3 regions of the Kumtagia sp. genome follow, and region 1 is predicted to be linked to each of the others. Evidence: predicted binding sites of a transcription regulator. Region 1 holds the regulator's gene; each other region holds the start of a gene.

Region 1 (4,466 bases):
CGGCGCACCGGGCTCTATCATGTGATTTCGATCTCAGGCCTGCACATGGCGCTGGTCGCCGGCGTCGTCATCGGGGCGCTGCGCGCGGGGATGGCCCTGTTTCCGGGATTCGCGTCGCGGCGGCCGGTGAAGAAATACGCCGCCGCGGGCGGCCTGGCGGCGGTCGCCGGCTACCTCGCCATCTCCGGCGGCGAGGTCGCGGCGCAGCGCAGCTTCCTGATGCTGGCTGTGATGCTCGTGGCCGTGCTGTGCGACCGCGCGGCGCTGACCATGCGCAATCTCGCCATCTCTGCGATCATCGTGCTCGTGCTCACGCCGCACGAAGTGGTCGGCCCGAGCTTCCAGATGTCCTTCGCCGCGACCGCGGCGCTGGTCGCTGCCTATGCTTGGTGGAGCGAGCGGCGCAACGCGGAGGCGGGGACCATGTCGGCGCAGCGATCGTTCGCGGCCATGGCGCTGCGCCGGACCGTCGGGATAGCCGTCGGGCTGTTCGTTACCTCGCTGGTCGCCGGCCTCGCCACCACGGCCTACGGCGCCTACCACTTCCAGCGCATCGCCCCGCTCAGCCTCGGCGCCAACCTGGTGGCCATGCCGATCGTCTCGGTGGTGGTGATGCCGGCGGCGGTCCTTGCCGCCGCGGCGATGCCGTTCGGATTGGACGGACCTTTCCTCGATCTGATGGGCAAGGGGATTTCCGCGATGGTGGCGGTGGCCGAGTGGTTTTCACGGCGCTCGCCGGTGGATGCGGTCGGCCTGATCTCGGTTGGTTCCGTGCTGCTGCTGACGCTCGCCCTGGTGATTGCCACGGTCGCCACCACATGGCTGAGGCTGGCGGCACTTCCCTTCGCCCTTGCCGGCCTGCTGACGCTCGACAATGTCGGCCCGCCGGATGTCCTGGTTTCCGAGGACGGCGCCCTGGTCGGACTGCTCGACGCGCAAGACGGGCTTGCCGTCAACCGAACGCGCGCCAACGCGTTCACTGCCCAGAACTGGCAGCGGGCTCTCGAGGGAAGGGCGGTGCACAAACCACAACGCATCGTCGAGCGGCCTGGGCCGACCGCCGACAAGCGCGAGACCGGCGGAAACCGGCCACGGCAGGGCGACCCGATCGACGATGTCCCGCCGGCCGCCGCACGGAACGAAAAAACGGCCGGAAGCGAGACGGACGGGCCAACCCTCGAATCGATCGCGCTTGCCGCCCGCGACGGCGGCGGCTTCCTGTGCGGGCCTGCCGGTTGCGCCGCGCGCCTTATGTCGGGGGCGGTCGTCGTCCACACCGCAGATGCGGAGGAGGCCCGGCGCGCCTGCGCCTTCGCTGCCGTCATCGTGCTCGACGACGCGGCCGTTCCGCTGAAATGCGCCGATGAAAGACTTGCGGTGGTGACGAGGCGCGACCTTGCGCGCTCGGGGAGCGCCGCCGTTTTTCTCACGCCCGGCGCGGGACCGCCGCAAATCGACTTCGCCATCGGCCTGCCGGAGCGGCCATGGCACGGCCATCGCGTCTTCTCACGCGAAGCACGCGGGCTGCCGCCCTATCGCCGGGGCAAGCAGGGCAAGCCGCAGGACCCACTGGCACCCGCCGGAACGGACGTGCCTGCGAGGGCAGCAACGGATAGCCGAGCTGCCACTGCCGACAGCGATGGCGTGGACCGCGTCCCGATCGTTCCCGATTCCTCGCCCAAACCGTCGTCCGGTGCCGATGCCGGGGAGACCTCCGGCCGGCCCTGAGGTCCGCCCGCCGAAAAATCAGTAACGCCGGATCAGGCCGACCAGCTTGCCCTGGACCCGTACGCGGTCCGGCCCGTAGATGCGCGTCTCATAGGCGGGGTTGGCCGCCTCCAGCGCAATGGAGGCGCCCTTGCGGCGGAAACGCTTCAGCGTCGCCTCCTCGTCGTCGACCAGCGCCACCACGATCTCGCCGGGGTTGGCGGTGTTGGCATTGCGGATGATCACCGTGTCGCCGTCGAGGATGCCGGCCTCGATCATCGAGTCGCCCTTGACCTCCAGCGCATAGTGCTCGCCGCCCGACAGCATTTCCGGAGGGATCATGATGGAATGCGTGCGATGCTGGATGGCGTCGATCGGCACGCCGGCGGCGATGCGGCCCATGACCGGGACGGAGACGCCGGGGCCGGCCTCGTCGTCGTTGCTGGCGACGGGCGCCCGCGCCGGCTCGGCGGGACGCTTGCCGAGGCTGCCTTCGATGACGCTGGGCGAGAATTTTCGCGCGGGAGCGAGCCCTGGCGCGATCGTATCGGGCAGGCGGATCACCTCCAGCGCGCGAGCCCGGTTGGGCAGGCGGCGAATGAAGCCGCGCTCCTCGAGCGCGGTGATCAGACGGTGGATGCCGGATTTCGACGCCAGGTCGAGCGCCTCCTTCATCTCGTCGAAGGAGGGAGGAATGCCGGACTCCTTCAGCCTCTCATGGATGAAGAGCAGGAGTTCGTATTGCTTGCGCGTCAGCATCTTGGCCCCATCCGGAATCGCGTCAAAACAAAACCAGAACAAACACTATCTGTTCCATTTGTGTTCCGCAACCGCTAAATGTCGGGTTAACGGACCGCGACAGGGGCACGATGGCTGAAAAATATTATGTTTCGGCGTCTTGTCGGTGCCTACACCGCACGGCAAGCAGAAAGCGTGGTAAAACGCCCCATTACTTCCGGCAAAGACGGCGGGGGCCGTCGAAAGGCTGGAACGTGCAGTCGGACGGCGTGAAGCTGCGATAGGCCCTGGCGCAGGCAACGACGTTGCAATCGGGGCGGGCCGGCGTCCCGGCAACCGAGGACGTGGTGATCCCGTCGATGCCGGCACTGTCTTGCGGCGGCGGAGGGACCGAAACCATCGACGCCAAATGCAACCGTCCGGCCGGCTGGCTGTCGAACACCCCGATGCTGGCCGCATAAAGCGCCAACGCCGTGGCTGCTACGACAGTCGCCAGGGAGAATACGACGGCTCCGCCGATCTCCGGTCCATCGTTCTGTGACCTTCGGTAACGCACCTGCGACCAACTGTCATCGGCACGCGGCAGTTCCACCGCTCGTAAACAATTGATGCCGTCGCGTGACCCGGGAGCGGACCGATGGGCCATCGGCCAGAAATCCCGGAAATGGGGCATCTTTCCGGGCGAGCGATCAATGCCAGCCGGGATGGCATTTCCATGCGGGCCGTATCGATTTTCGGAAGGAGTGGCTCCCCGGGCCGGATTCGAACCAGCGACCAACCGGTTAACAGCCGGTTGCTCTACCGCTGAGCTACCGGGGAACAGGTGCTCGTTCAGCAACGCGGCTGGCTATAGCAAACCCGTTTCGGCTTTGCAAAGCGCCGTTGGGCATTTTTTTGATCGATTTGCTGTCCTATGTGAACGGCGGAGCACGCGGAATCGGGGAATGCGGCTGGCGGAGGCCGTCGCGACCGAAGACTGCGACGCAAAACGAGACGGTCGATGGACGGAAAACCGCAGCACAAGGAAAGGCACCGGCAGGCGCATCGGACGATCTCCGTTTTTGGTCGCGAGCTACGCATGCCGAAGTCGCGCCCCTTGCGGATCGCGATCGGCGTCCTGCTCATCGTCGGCGGCGTGCTCGGCTTCCTGCCGATACTGGGCTTCTGGATGGTCCCGCTCGGGCTGCTGGTGCTTTCCTACGAGTTCGCCTCCGTGCGCCGTGTGCGTCGCCGTGGTGCGGTCTGGTGGGGGCGGCGGCGACGGCCTTGAGCGGAATTCCGACAGAGCCTGACCCGGCACGGGCTCGAATCACCGCGACGGTCGCGGGTCACGGTCGGCCGGCGCGGTTTCCTTGCCCAGCCGGCGACCCGGTCACGCCCTCTCAAGCCGCTGCTCGGGAGGGCTTTCCCGGACGAATCCAGCGGCGGATGCGGATTTAATCAGGTGATGCGAAAAAAACACGTCGGCCACCCCGTTTCGCGGAATGATGTGAAAGGGACGCTTTCCCTGCAGCGCTGTCACTTGACCCGGCCCGGTCGGTTAACCTATTGAGCAGGCACAGAACGCATGGCGGTCTGGCCTCGTGGCGGAGTGGTTACGCAGAGGACTGCAAATCCTTGCACCCCGGTTCGATTCCGGGCGAGGCCTCCATCGCTTTCGGCGCCCCGCCTGCGTCGACGCCGTGCGTTTCGATGAATATGCGCCCCGCGGCGCTAGGAACGGACCGGTTCGACATGGAAGCAGACTACGCCCAGCGCCGGATACGGATGGTCGACGGCCAGCTGCGCACAACCGACGTGAACAACCAGGCGCTGCTCGCCGCCATGCTCACGGTGCCGCGCGAGGAGTTTCTCGACAAAGCCAAGCGCAACCTCGCCTATATCGACGAGGACGTGGAGGTCGCTCCCGCGCAGGGCGGCAATCCTCCGCGCTACCTCATGGAGCCGTCGCCCTTCGCCAAGCTGGTGCAGCTTTGCGACATCGCGCCGTCGGATTTCGTGCTCGATATCGGCTGCGGCAC
Region 2 (4,466 bases), on a different contig from region 1:
GAACATCTCCCCCCTGGTTCGACAGGGTCACGGTTTCTCCACACGCGACAGATTGCCGCCCGGCATGCAGAAATTCATGGACGCGAGCGGTCGCAGCCAGCGAGATGACAAAGGTTTGATGATGCAGGTTACCGAAACTCTGAATTCCGGCCTGAAGCGCGAGATCACCGTGACGGTGCCCGCCGGCGACATGGAATCGAAGCTGCTGGCGCGGCTCGAGACCGCCCGCGGCAAAGCCCGGATCAACGGCTTCCGCCCGGGCAAGGTGCCGCTTCAGCACCTGCGCAAGATGTACGGCAAATCCTTCATGGCCGAGGTGGTCAACGAGATTCTCTCGGACACGCCGCGCAACATCGTCGCCGAACGTGGCGAGAAGGCTGCCATGCAGCCCGAGATCACCATGACCGAGGACGAGAAGGAGGCGGAGAAGATTCTCGCGGGCGGCAGCGACTTCGAGTTCAAGCTCGCCTACGAAGTCATCCCGGCCTTCGAGATCAAGGATTTCTCCGGCATCTCCGTCACCCGCCCGGTCTACGACGTTCCGGAGGAGGAGATCGACGAGCAGGTCAAGCGCGTCGCCGAATCCGCCCGCAGCTACGAGCCGAAGGACGGCAAGGCCAAGGAAGGCGACCGCGTCACCATCGACTATGTCGGCAAGATCGGCGACGAAGCCTTCGCCGGCGGCAGTGGCACCGACCAGCCGCTGGTGCTCGGCTCCAAGGAGTTCATCCCGGGCTTCGAGGACCAGCTCGTCGGCGCCAAGGCCGGCGACGAGAAGAAGGTCACCGTGACCTTCCCGGAAAACTATTCCGCCGCCAATCTGGCCGGCAAGGAAGCGACCTTCGACGTCACCGTCAAGGAGATTGCCGCCCCCGGCGAGCTCGAGATCAACGACGAGACGGCCAAGAATCTCGGCCTGGAATCGCTCGAGCGCCTGCGCGAGATCGTGCGCGGCCAGATCGAGAGCCAGTTCGGCTCCATGACCCGCCAGAAGGTCAAGCGCCAGCTCCTCGACCAGCTCGACAAGGACTACTCCTTCGAGGCGCCGTCCAAGCTCGTCGAGGCCGAGTTCAACAACATCTGGGCCCAGGTCAACCGCGATCTCGAAGCCGCCGGCCGCACCTTCGCCGACGAGGAGACGACTGAGGAGGAGGCCCGCGCCGACTACATGAAGCTTGCGCAGCGCCGGGTGCGTCTCGGCCTGGTGCTCGCCGAGATCGGCGAGAAGGCCGGCGTCCAGGTCTCCGACGAGGAGCTGCAGCGGGCGCTGTTCGAGTTCATCCGCCGCTTCCCGGCCGATCAGCAGCAGGGCATCTACGAATATTATCGCGGCAATCCTTCGGCGCTGACCACGCTGCGCGCGCCGATCTTCGAGGAGAAGGTCGTCGATCACCTGCTCGGCCTGGTTTCCGTCACCGACAACAAGGTGAGCAAGGAAGAGCTGATGGCCGAGGACGACGAGGCCGACGCCAAGCCGGCCAAGGCCAAAAAGGCCAAGAAGGCGGAAAAGGCCGAGGCCGGCGCCGACGAGGCCGCCGAGGAGCCGAAGAAGAAGGCGCCGGCGAAGAAGAAGGCCGCCGCCAAGGACGCCGACGCGGAATAACGCCACGCCGTCCGAAATCATCCGCGAGGGCCGCTCTTCGGGGCGGCCTTTGTTTTTCGGAGCCTGTGGCGATCCGGCGCACGTCCGGGTACGGATAATCCGGTTTCCGGTCGGCGACCGCCGGCCCGTGGCGCGCAGCCGGCTTTCCGATAAGGCCTTGCTCTCGCGTCCGATCCCGTCAAAGTTGCGATCCAAAGGCGCGTATCGGCGGAAGAGGGCGGGGATGGCGTGGAGGCATGCGGCTGGATGGATATTTGCGGCGCTGGCAGTCGTCGCCCTGTCGGTGCCGCCGGCGGATGCGCAGCAGTTCGGCCGCTGGAAGATTTCGCGCGGGCAGGGAGCGGCCAGCGCCACGCTTTACAGCCTCAACACGCTGACGGCCGGAAACCGCACCATCGAATACCATCCCGCGCTGGTCGTTTCCTGCGAGACGCGCCGCTATCCGGTATGGCGCCAGGAGGTTCAGGTGCGCCGCGCCATCTCGGGGGAGGGTCGGACGGCCGTGACCATCCGACTCGACAATGGCGGCGCCTTTTCCGAGGAGTGGGCGCTGGTGAGCATGAGCCGGTCGCTGCGGCTCGACGGCGACCATGCGGTGGGCCGGTTGGCGCGCGCCAGGCGGCTCAACATGTCGTGGCGTTTCGGCGTCTTCTCCGGCAGGGGCGAGGCGGTGTTCGACGTCGCCGGAATCAGCGACACGCTCGTCGAACTGGCCGAGGCCTGCGGCACGCCGGTGCCCTAACGGCAGGGCGATGGGCCGCCATCCTGGAACGGGCGCGGAACGTTTTCTGCAAAGCTAAATTAAATCAAGATGTTGTCCATCTTGCAAAAATAGAACAAAAGAAGTACAAAGAGTCTGGGATATCGGCCCGCATGGCCTTCATAGACGATCAAGGGGTATGTATCATGGCGCAAAACACATTGCGGCTTGTTGAGGACAGATCGGTGGACAAATCAAAGGCTCTGGACGCGGCGCTGTCGCAGATCGAGCGCGCGTTCGGCAAGGGCTCGATCATGCGGCTCGGTGCCAACGAGCAGGTCGTTGAGATCGCGACGATCTCGACCGGCTCGCTCAGCCTCGACATTGCGCTCGGCGTCGGCGGGCTGCCGCGCGGCCGCATCATCGAGATCTACGGGCCGGAAAGCTCGGGCAAGACGACGCTGGCGCTGCACACGGTGGCGGAGGCCCAGAAGAAGGGCGGCATCTGCGCCTTCGTCGATGCCGAGCACGCGCTCGATCCGGTCTATGCCAGAAAGCTCGGCGTCGATCTGGAGAATCTGCTGATCTCGCAGCCGGATACCGGCGAGCAGGCGCTCGAGATCTGCGACACGCTGGTGCGCTCCGGCGCCATCGACGTGCTGGTCGTCGATTCGGTCGCGGCGCTCACGCCGCGCGCCGAGATCGAGGGTGAGATGGGCGACTCGCTGCCGGGCGCGCAGGCGCGGCTGATGAGCCAGGCGCTGCGCAAGCTCACCGCCACCATCTCGCGCTCCAACACCATGGTGATCTTCATCAACCAGATACGCATGAAGATCGGCGTGATGTTCGGCTCGCCCGAGACCACGACCGGCGGCAATGCCCTGAAATTCTACGCCTCGGTGCGCCTCGACATCCGCCGCATCGGCTCGGTCAAGGACCGCGACGAGGTTGTCGGCAACCAGACCAGGGTGAAGGTCGTCAAGAACAAGCTCGCGCCGCCCTTCAAGCAGGTCGAGTTCGACATCATGTATGGCGAGGGCGTTTCCAAGACCGGCGAACTGGTCGATCTCGGCGTCAAGGCCGGCGTCGTCGAGAAGTCGGGCGCCTGGTTCTCCTACAACTCCCAGCGTCTCGGCCAGGGTCGGGAGAATGCGAAGCTGTTCCTGCGCGACAATCCCGAGACGGCGCGTGAGATCGAGATGGCGCTGCGCCAGAACGCCGGGCTGATCGCCGAGCGTCTTCTCCAGAACGGCTCGGACGGCGGCTTCGACGACGCCGCGGAGATGTAAGCCGGCTACTTCCCCTGCATTTGTCTGATCCAGGCCGCCGGCAGCAGTGCCGGCGGCTTTTGCGTTTGAGGGAATAGACGGTTGAAGCAAGGGAACAAGCCGGCGGAACGGCGCAGGATTGGCGCGCGGGTGGCGGTGTCGCCGGATGCCGCGCCGTTCCGCTCCCCGTGGACAGGGTTCGGCGCTGCCGCTAAAAGGCCGTACCCATTTTTCCCGGGCGGGATCAAGCAAAGGCAGTGATATGAGTGGCGTTAACGAGATCCGGTCGACCTTCCTCGACTATTTTGGGAAGAACGGTCACGAGATCGTCGCCTCCAGCCCGCTCGTGCCGCGCAACGATCCGACGCTGATGTTCACCAATGCCGGCATGGTGCAGTTCAAGAACGTCTTTACCGGACTGGAGAAACGCGCCTATGCCCGCGCCACCACCTCGCAGAAATGCGTGCGCGCCGGCGGCAAGCACAATGATCTCGACAATGTCGGCTACACCGCCCGTCATCTCACCTTCTTCGAGATGCTCGGCAATTTTTCCTTCGGCGATTATTTCAAGGAGCGCGCCATCGAGCTCGCCTGGACCCTGATCACCAGGGATTTCGGCCTGCCCAGGGACAAGCTGCTGGTCACCGTCTATCACACCGACGATCAGGCTGCCGATCTGTGGAAGAAGATCGCCGGCTTTTCGGACGACCGCATCATCCGCATCCCGACTTCCGACAATTTCTGGGCGATGGGCGATACCGGCCCCTGCGGGCCGTGCTCGGAGATTTTCATCGATCGCGGCGAGCATATCTGGGGCGGCCCTCCCGGCAGCCCGGAAGAGGATGGTGACCGCTTCCTCGAATTCTGGAACCTGGTCTTCATGCAGTATGAGCAG
Region 3 (4,466 bases), on a different contig from region 1:
CCGTCTTCTTGCACGTCCGACACGAAATGGTCCAGAGACCATGTGGCGCCGCACAAAAATCTTGCCGGGCCGCCCGATAGTCCCCATGTGCTTGGCGAACCGCAACCGGAGGGAGCCCGGCATGATCCTCGACGCCGCGCGCGCCGCGGCCGGCCATCTGTTCAGCCGGCCTTTCCGCGGCGTCTTCTTCAAGACGCTCGGGCTGACCCTGCTCGCCCTGGTGGCGGCGTGGTTCGGGCTGAAGGAAGCCGTCGAATGGCTCGCCTTGCCCTGGCTCGAGGCGCTGCTGCCCGGGCTGCCGGGATGGGCCGGCTGGCTCGGCCTGTTGGCCGCGATCGCCGCCGGGCTCGGCCTCGCCTTCGTCCTGGCGCTGCTGATCGCGCCGGTGACGGCGATCGTCGCCGGCCTCTTCCTGGATGACGTCGCCGAATTGGTCGAGCGATCCGACTACCCGGCCGACCCGCCTGGCCGGGCGCTGCCGGTGCTGGCCAGCCTGGTGCTGTCGCTGAAGTTCTTCGGCATCGTCGTGCTCGGCAACCTGCTCGCGCTGGCGCTGCTGCTCGTGCCCGGCGTCAACATCGGCGCCTTCTTCGTCGTCAACGGCTATCTGATCGGCCGCGAGTTCTTCGAATTCGCGGCGATGCGCTTCCGGCCGGAAGCCGAGGCCAAGGATCTGCGGCGGCGCAATGCCGGCACGGTCTTCCTGGCCGGACTGGTCATCGCCGGCTTCATGGCCGTGCCGCTGCTCAACCTTCTGTCGCCGCTGTTCGCCTGCGCCATGATGGTGCATCTCCACAAGGCGGTGGCCGCCCGGGACAATGCCGCCACGACCGGCGGAGCCGCACGACGGCAGACCGGCGCCGCGCCCTGATGTCGCGGCACCGATCCGCCGGCGACGCGCAAGGCTATTTCTTCTTTTCCTTGAGCTTCAAGGCCGGCACTGGCGGCGCCTGTATCGCGCCGGCGGTCCCTGCCTTCTTGGCATCCTTCTTCGGCTTTCGGGTTTCCTTGCCCGGTCGCATCTGACCTTTTGCCATGACCGATCCTCTTGTTGAGACTGCCGGAGTGAATCAGGAGTCCGGCCGTCGCGCAAGATGCCGCGCAACGGCAAGGGCGGGCATCAGTCGCGGTCGTCGACAACCCTGAGCCGCAACTGGCCGGTCTTGCTCTCGGCGCCGCGCGCTGGCTGCGCCTCGGCGGCCGCCTGCGACGCATCTCCGAACTCCAGCGCCTCGATCTTCTGGCCGCGCTTGGCGACCTTCGAGGCCGAGATCAGGATGTCATCGATGTCCTTGCTGGCCTGGCCGAAATGCACCTGCAGCTTTCGCACGCGCTCGTCCATGCGGGAGAGGTCCTCCATCAGCCTGACCACCTCCCCCTGGATCAGATGCGCCTGCTCGCGCATCGAGGCGTCCTTGAGGATCGACTGGATCACCTGGATCGACAGCATCAGCAGCGACGGCGACACGATGACGACGCGGGCCCGATGCGCCCGCTGGATCACCGGCTCGAAATTCTCGTGGATCTCGGCGAAGATCGATTCCGACGGCACGAACATGAAGGCGGTGTCGTGGGTCTCGCCGGCAAGCAGATATTTTTCGGATATCGCCCGGATATGGACGTCGAGGTCGCGGCGGAAGGCCTGCTGCGCCCCGCGCTGCGCCTCGCCGGTCTGGTCGGCTTCGGCGGCCGCGCGGATGGCGTTCCAGGCCTCCAGCGGGAATTTCGCGTCGATGACCAGCGGCGGGGCGCCGTTCGGCATCTTCACCACGCAGTCCGGCCGGCTGCCGTTCGACAGCGTTTCCTGGAAGGTGTAGCCGCCCATCGGCAGCCCGTCGGCGACGATCGCCTCCATGCGCGCCTGGCCGAAGGCGCCGCGCGTCTGCTTGTTCGACAGGATCGCCTGAAGCTGGACGACCTGGCCGGCCAGCGAACGGATGTTGTTCTGGGCCGTATCGATGACGGCGAGCCGCTCCTGCAGCCGCGCCAGGTTCTCGTGGGTGGAGCGCGTCTGCTCGGCCATGGTCTGGCCGATGCGCCCGGTGAGGGAATCGAGGCGCTGGCCGATCGTCTGGTTCAGTTCCGCCTGGCGGGCGCCGAGCGTGTCGGCGACGGCGCTCATGCGCCCCTGCATCTCGGCCTGCGCCTGGAGGATGCCGGCCATGCGCGCCTCGGTCTCGCGCGCATGCTCGGCCGCCTCGCCGGCGGCGAGCGCGCGGGCCGAGGCCGACCGCCAAAGCGACACGACGAGCGCCACCAGCAACAGCAGCAGCAAAAAGGCAAGCCCGGCGAGCGCCTGGCCCAGGGTAAAAACGGTCGCGCCGATCCGGGCGATCGGTTCGGCGAGGATGGTTGCGAGATCGCTCATGGCGGCGACCATAACCGATTCGCGCGACCCGCGCAGATCAAAACAGGAACAGGCGCGGCGATCCCGTTGACGCCCCCCGCGCCAGCCATTACCTGATGCGCATGTCGATCAAGCCGCTGATTATCCTTCCCGATCCCATACTGCGCCTGGTTTCCAAGCCGATCGAGCGCATCGACGAGCCCGTGAGGAAGCTCGCCGCCGACATGCTCGACACCATGTACGACGCGCCGGGCATCGGGCTGGCGGCGATCCAGGTGGGCGAGCCCCTGCGCATGCTGGTCATCGACCTCGCCAAGGAGGACGAGCCCAAGGCACCGCAGGTCTTCATCAACCCGGAGATCGTCGAGCGCTCGGACGAGAGATCGGTCTACGAGGAAGGCTGCCTGTCGATCCCGGACTACTATGCCGAGGTGGAGCGGCCGGCCACCGTGCGGGTCAACTATCTCGATCTGGAGGGCAACGCCCGCGAAGCGGTCGCCGACGGCCTGCTGGCGACGTGCCTCCAGCACGAAATCGACCATCTCGACGGAGTGCTGTTCATCGACCACATCTCACGGCTGAAGCGCGACATCATCGTGCGCAAGTTCCGCAAGCTGGCGAAGGACAAGCCGCCGACCCGCATGGCCGGCTGAGCGCGCCGGATGGCAGGAAGATGTCGAAGCTTGACCGTTCCGGTGCCGGGAGGGCTGACAATTCGCCCGAACAGCACCATATTGCACAAACGTTATGCTTGGCGCCGGTGATCACAGCGCCCAAATTATAGCGGAAGGCGGGGTCTGCATCCGGTGTAGGCGATTTCCCCCGCGTCGACGACAGGCCGCGTGAGCGAAGGTGGCATTGCGCGGCCGCCATAAATTCGTGGCTTTCGGCACGTTCTTCGCGATCAGCCCAAATAGCGGTCCGGCATTGCGGCTAGGGCGGATCGCGGAATTCGAGACAGGTAACTGAATGTTGGCACGTTCGACAGATACGCCCGAGGCAGCGCCGCCGCACGTGCCTGGCCGGTCCGGGACCGATCGCCTCGCGATGTTCCGCACGGCGGCCCGCCATTCCCGCAACGTCCGCGCCCTGAAGATCGCGCTGCCGGCGCTGGCCCTGGTCATGGCGGCGCTGTTCCTGTTCCAGTCCTATCGCTCCAGTCCGGGCAGCGTCGAGATCGTCGCCGAGACCTCCGCCGTTTCGGAAGGCAAGCTGGTGATGGCCAATCCCAAGCTGGAAGGCTTCACCGAGGACAACCGGCCCTATTCGGTCAGCGCCCTGCGGGCGGTCCAGGACATCGCCAACGAGGCGATCGTCGAACTGCAGGGCATCGCCGCGACGCTGCCGCTCAACGACGAGATGTCGGCGACGATCGACGCCGCGCGCGGTGTGTTCGATCGCAACATGAACACTCTCGACGTGAACAGCGAGATCAATATAACGACGTCGGACGGTTCGCAGGCAAAGCTCGGATCGGCGCTCATCGATATCGCGGGCGGGCGGATGACGACCGACAAGCCGGTCGAGATCCGCTTCAAGAACGGTTCGATCAACTCCGATGCCCTTTCCGTCGAACAGAACGGCAAGCTTGTGGTATTCGATAAGCGCGTGCGCGTGAACATCGTGCCGCCAAAGGCCGAGACGGCCAGTCAATAGGGGTGGGACGCCGATGAGCGGGAACAGGTTCAGTCTAGCTGCCGGCATCGCGCTCCTCGCGCTGGCGCCGGCGATCGGGCAATTGCACGCGCAGGAGAGCGCGACCAGCCGTCTGCAAGGGCTGAGCATCTCGAGCGGCCTGCCGATCCAGATCGAGAGCGACCGCCTCGAGGTCGTCGACGGCGAGAGCAAGGCGGTGTTCGTCGGCAACGTCAACGTCACGCAGGGCCCGACCATGCTGAAGGCCGGCAAGATGACGGTCTTCTACGCCACCGGCAGCACGGGTTCGGCGGCCACCGGATCGGCCAACATCGACAGGCTGGAGGTCGAGGGCAAGGTCTACATCAAGTCGGACACGCAGGTGGCGACCGGCGACCGCGGCACCTTCGACATGACCAGCGAGGTGCTGACGCTCTCCGGCAGCGAAGTGGTGCTGTCGGAAGGCAAGAACGTGCTGGTCGGC

Evidence for each region. The regulator LexA, encoded in region 1, represses DNA repair genes until DNA is damaged. The targets are predictions, from matches to a motif close to TGTTCNNNNTGTGTTCNG.
Region 2: the regulator LexA is predicted to act here: its motif matches at 2,436-2,453, upstream of recA (recombinase RecA).
Region 3: the regulator LexA is predicted to act here: its motif matches at 2,402-2,419, upstream of AC5JDC_RS15225 (DNA recombination protein RmuC).

Annotation. Positions count from the first base shown of each region.
Region 1 is NZ_JCACER010000096.1:36,832-41,297, forward strand. It holds gene AC5JDC_RS24400 (ComEC/Rec2 family competence protein) at 1-1,728, shown strand, start outside; gene lexA (transcriptional repressor LexA) at 1,747-2,466, opposite strand; gene AC5JDC_RS24410 (BA14K family protein) at 2,657-3,091, opposite strand; tRNA gene AC5JDC_RS24415 (tRNA-Asn) at 3,190-3,264, opposite strand; gene AC5JDC_RS24420 (hypothetical protein) at 3,446-3,715, shown strand; tRNA gene AC5JDC_RS24425 (tRNA-Cys) at 4,023-4,096, shown strand; gene AC5JDC_RS24430 (protein-L-isoaspartate O-methyltransferase family protein) at 4,180-4,466, shown strand, end outside.
Region 2 is NZ_JCACER010000083.1:27,373-31,838, reverse strand. It holds gene tig (trigger factor) at 122-1,603, shown strand; gene AC5JDC_RS22060 (hypothetical protein) at 1,827-2,345, shown strand; gene recA (recombinase RecA) at 2,510-3,592, shown strand; gene alaS (alanine--tRNA ligase) at 3,834-4,466, shown strand, end outside.
Region 3 is NZ_JCACER010000044.1:39,820-44,285, forward strand. It holds gene AC5JDC_RS15215 (sulfate transporter family protein) at 122-871, shown strand; gene AC5JDC_RS15220 (hypothetical protein) at 906-1,037, opposite strand; gene AC5JDC_RS15225 (DNA recombination protein RmuC) at 1,121-2,368, opposite strand; gene def (peptide deformylase) at 2,470-3,000, shown strand; gene lptC (LPS export ABC transporter periplasmic protein LptC) at 3,395-4,003, shown strand; gene AC5JDC_RS15240 (LptA/OstA family protein) at 4,017-4,466, shown strand, end outside.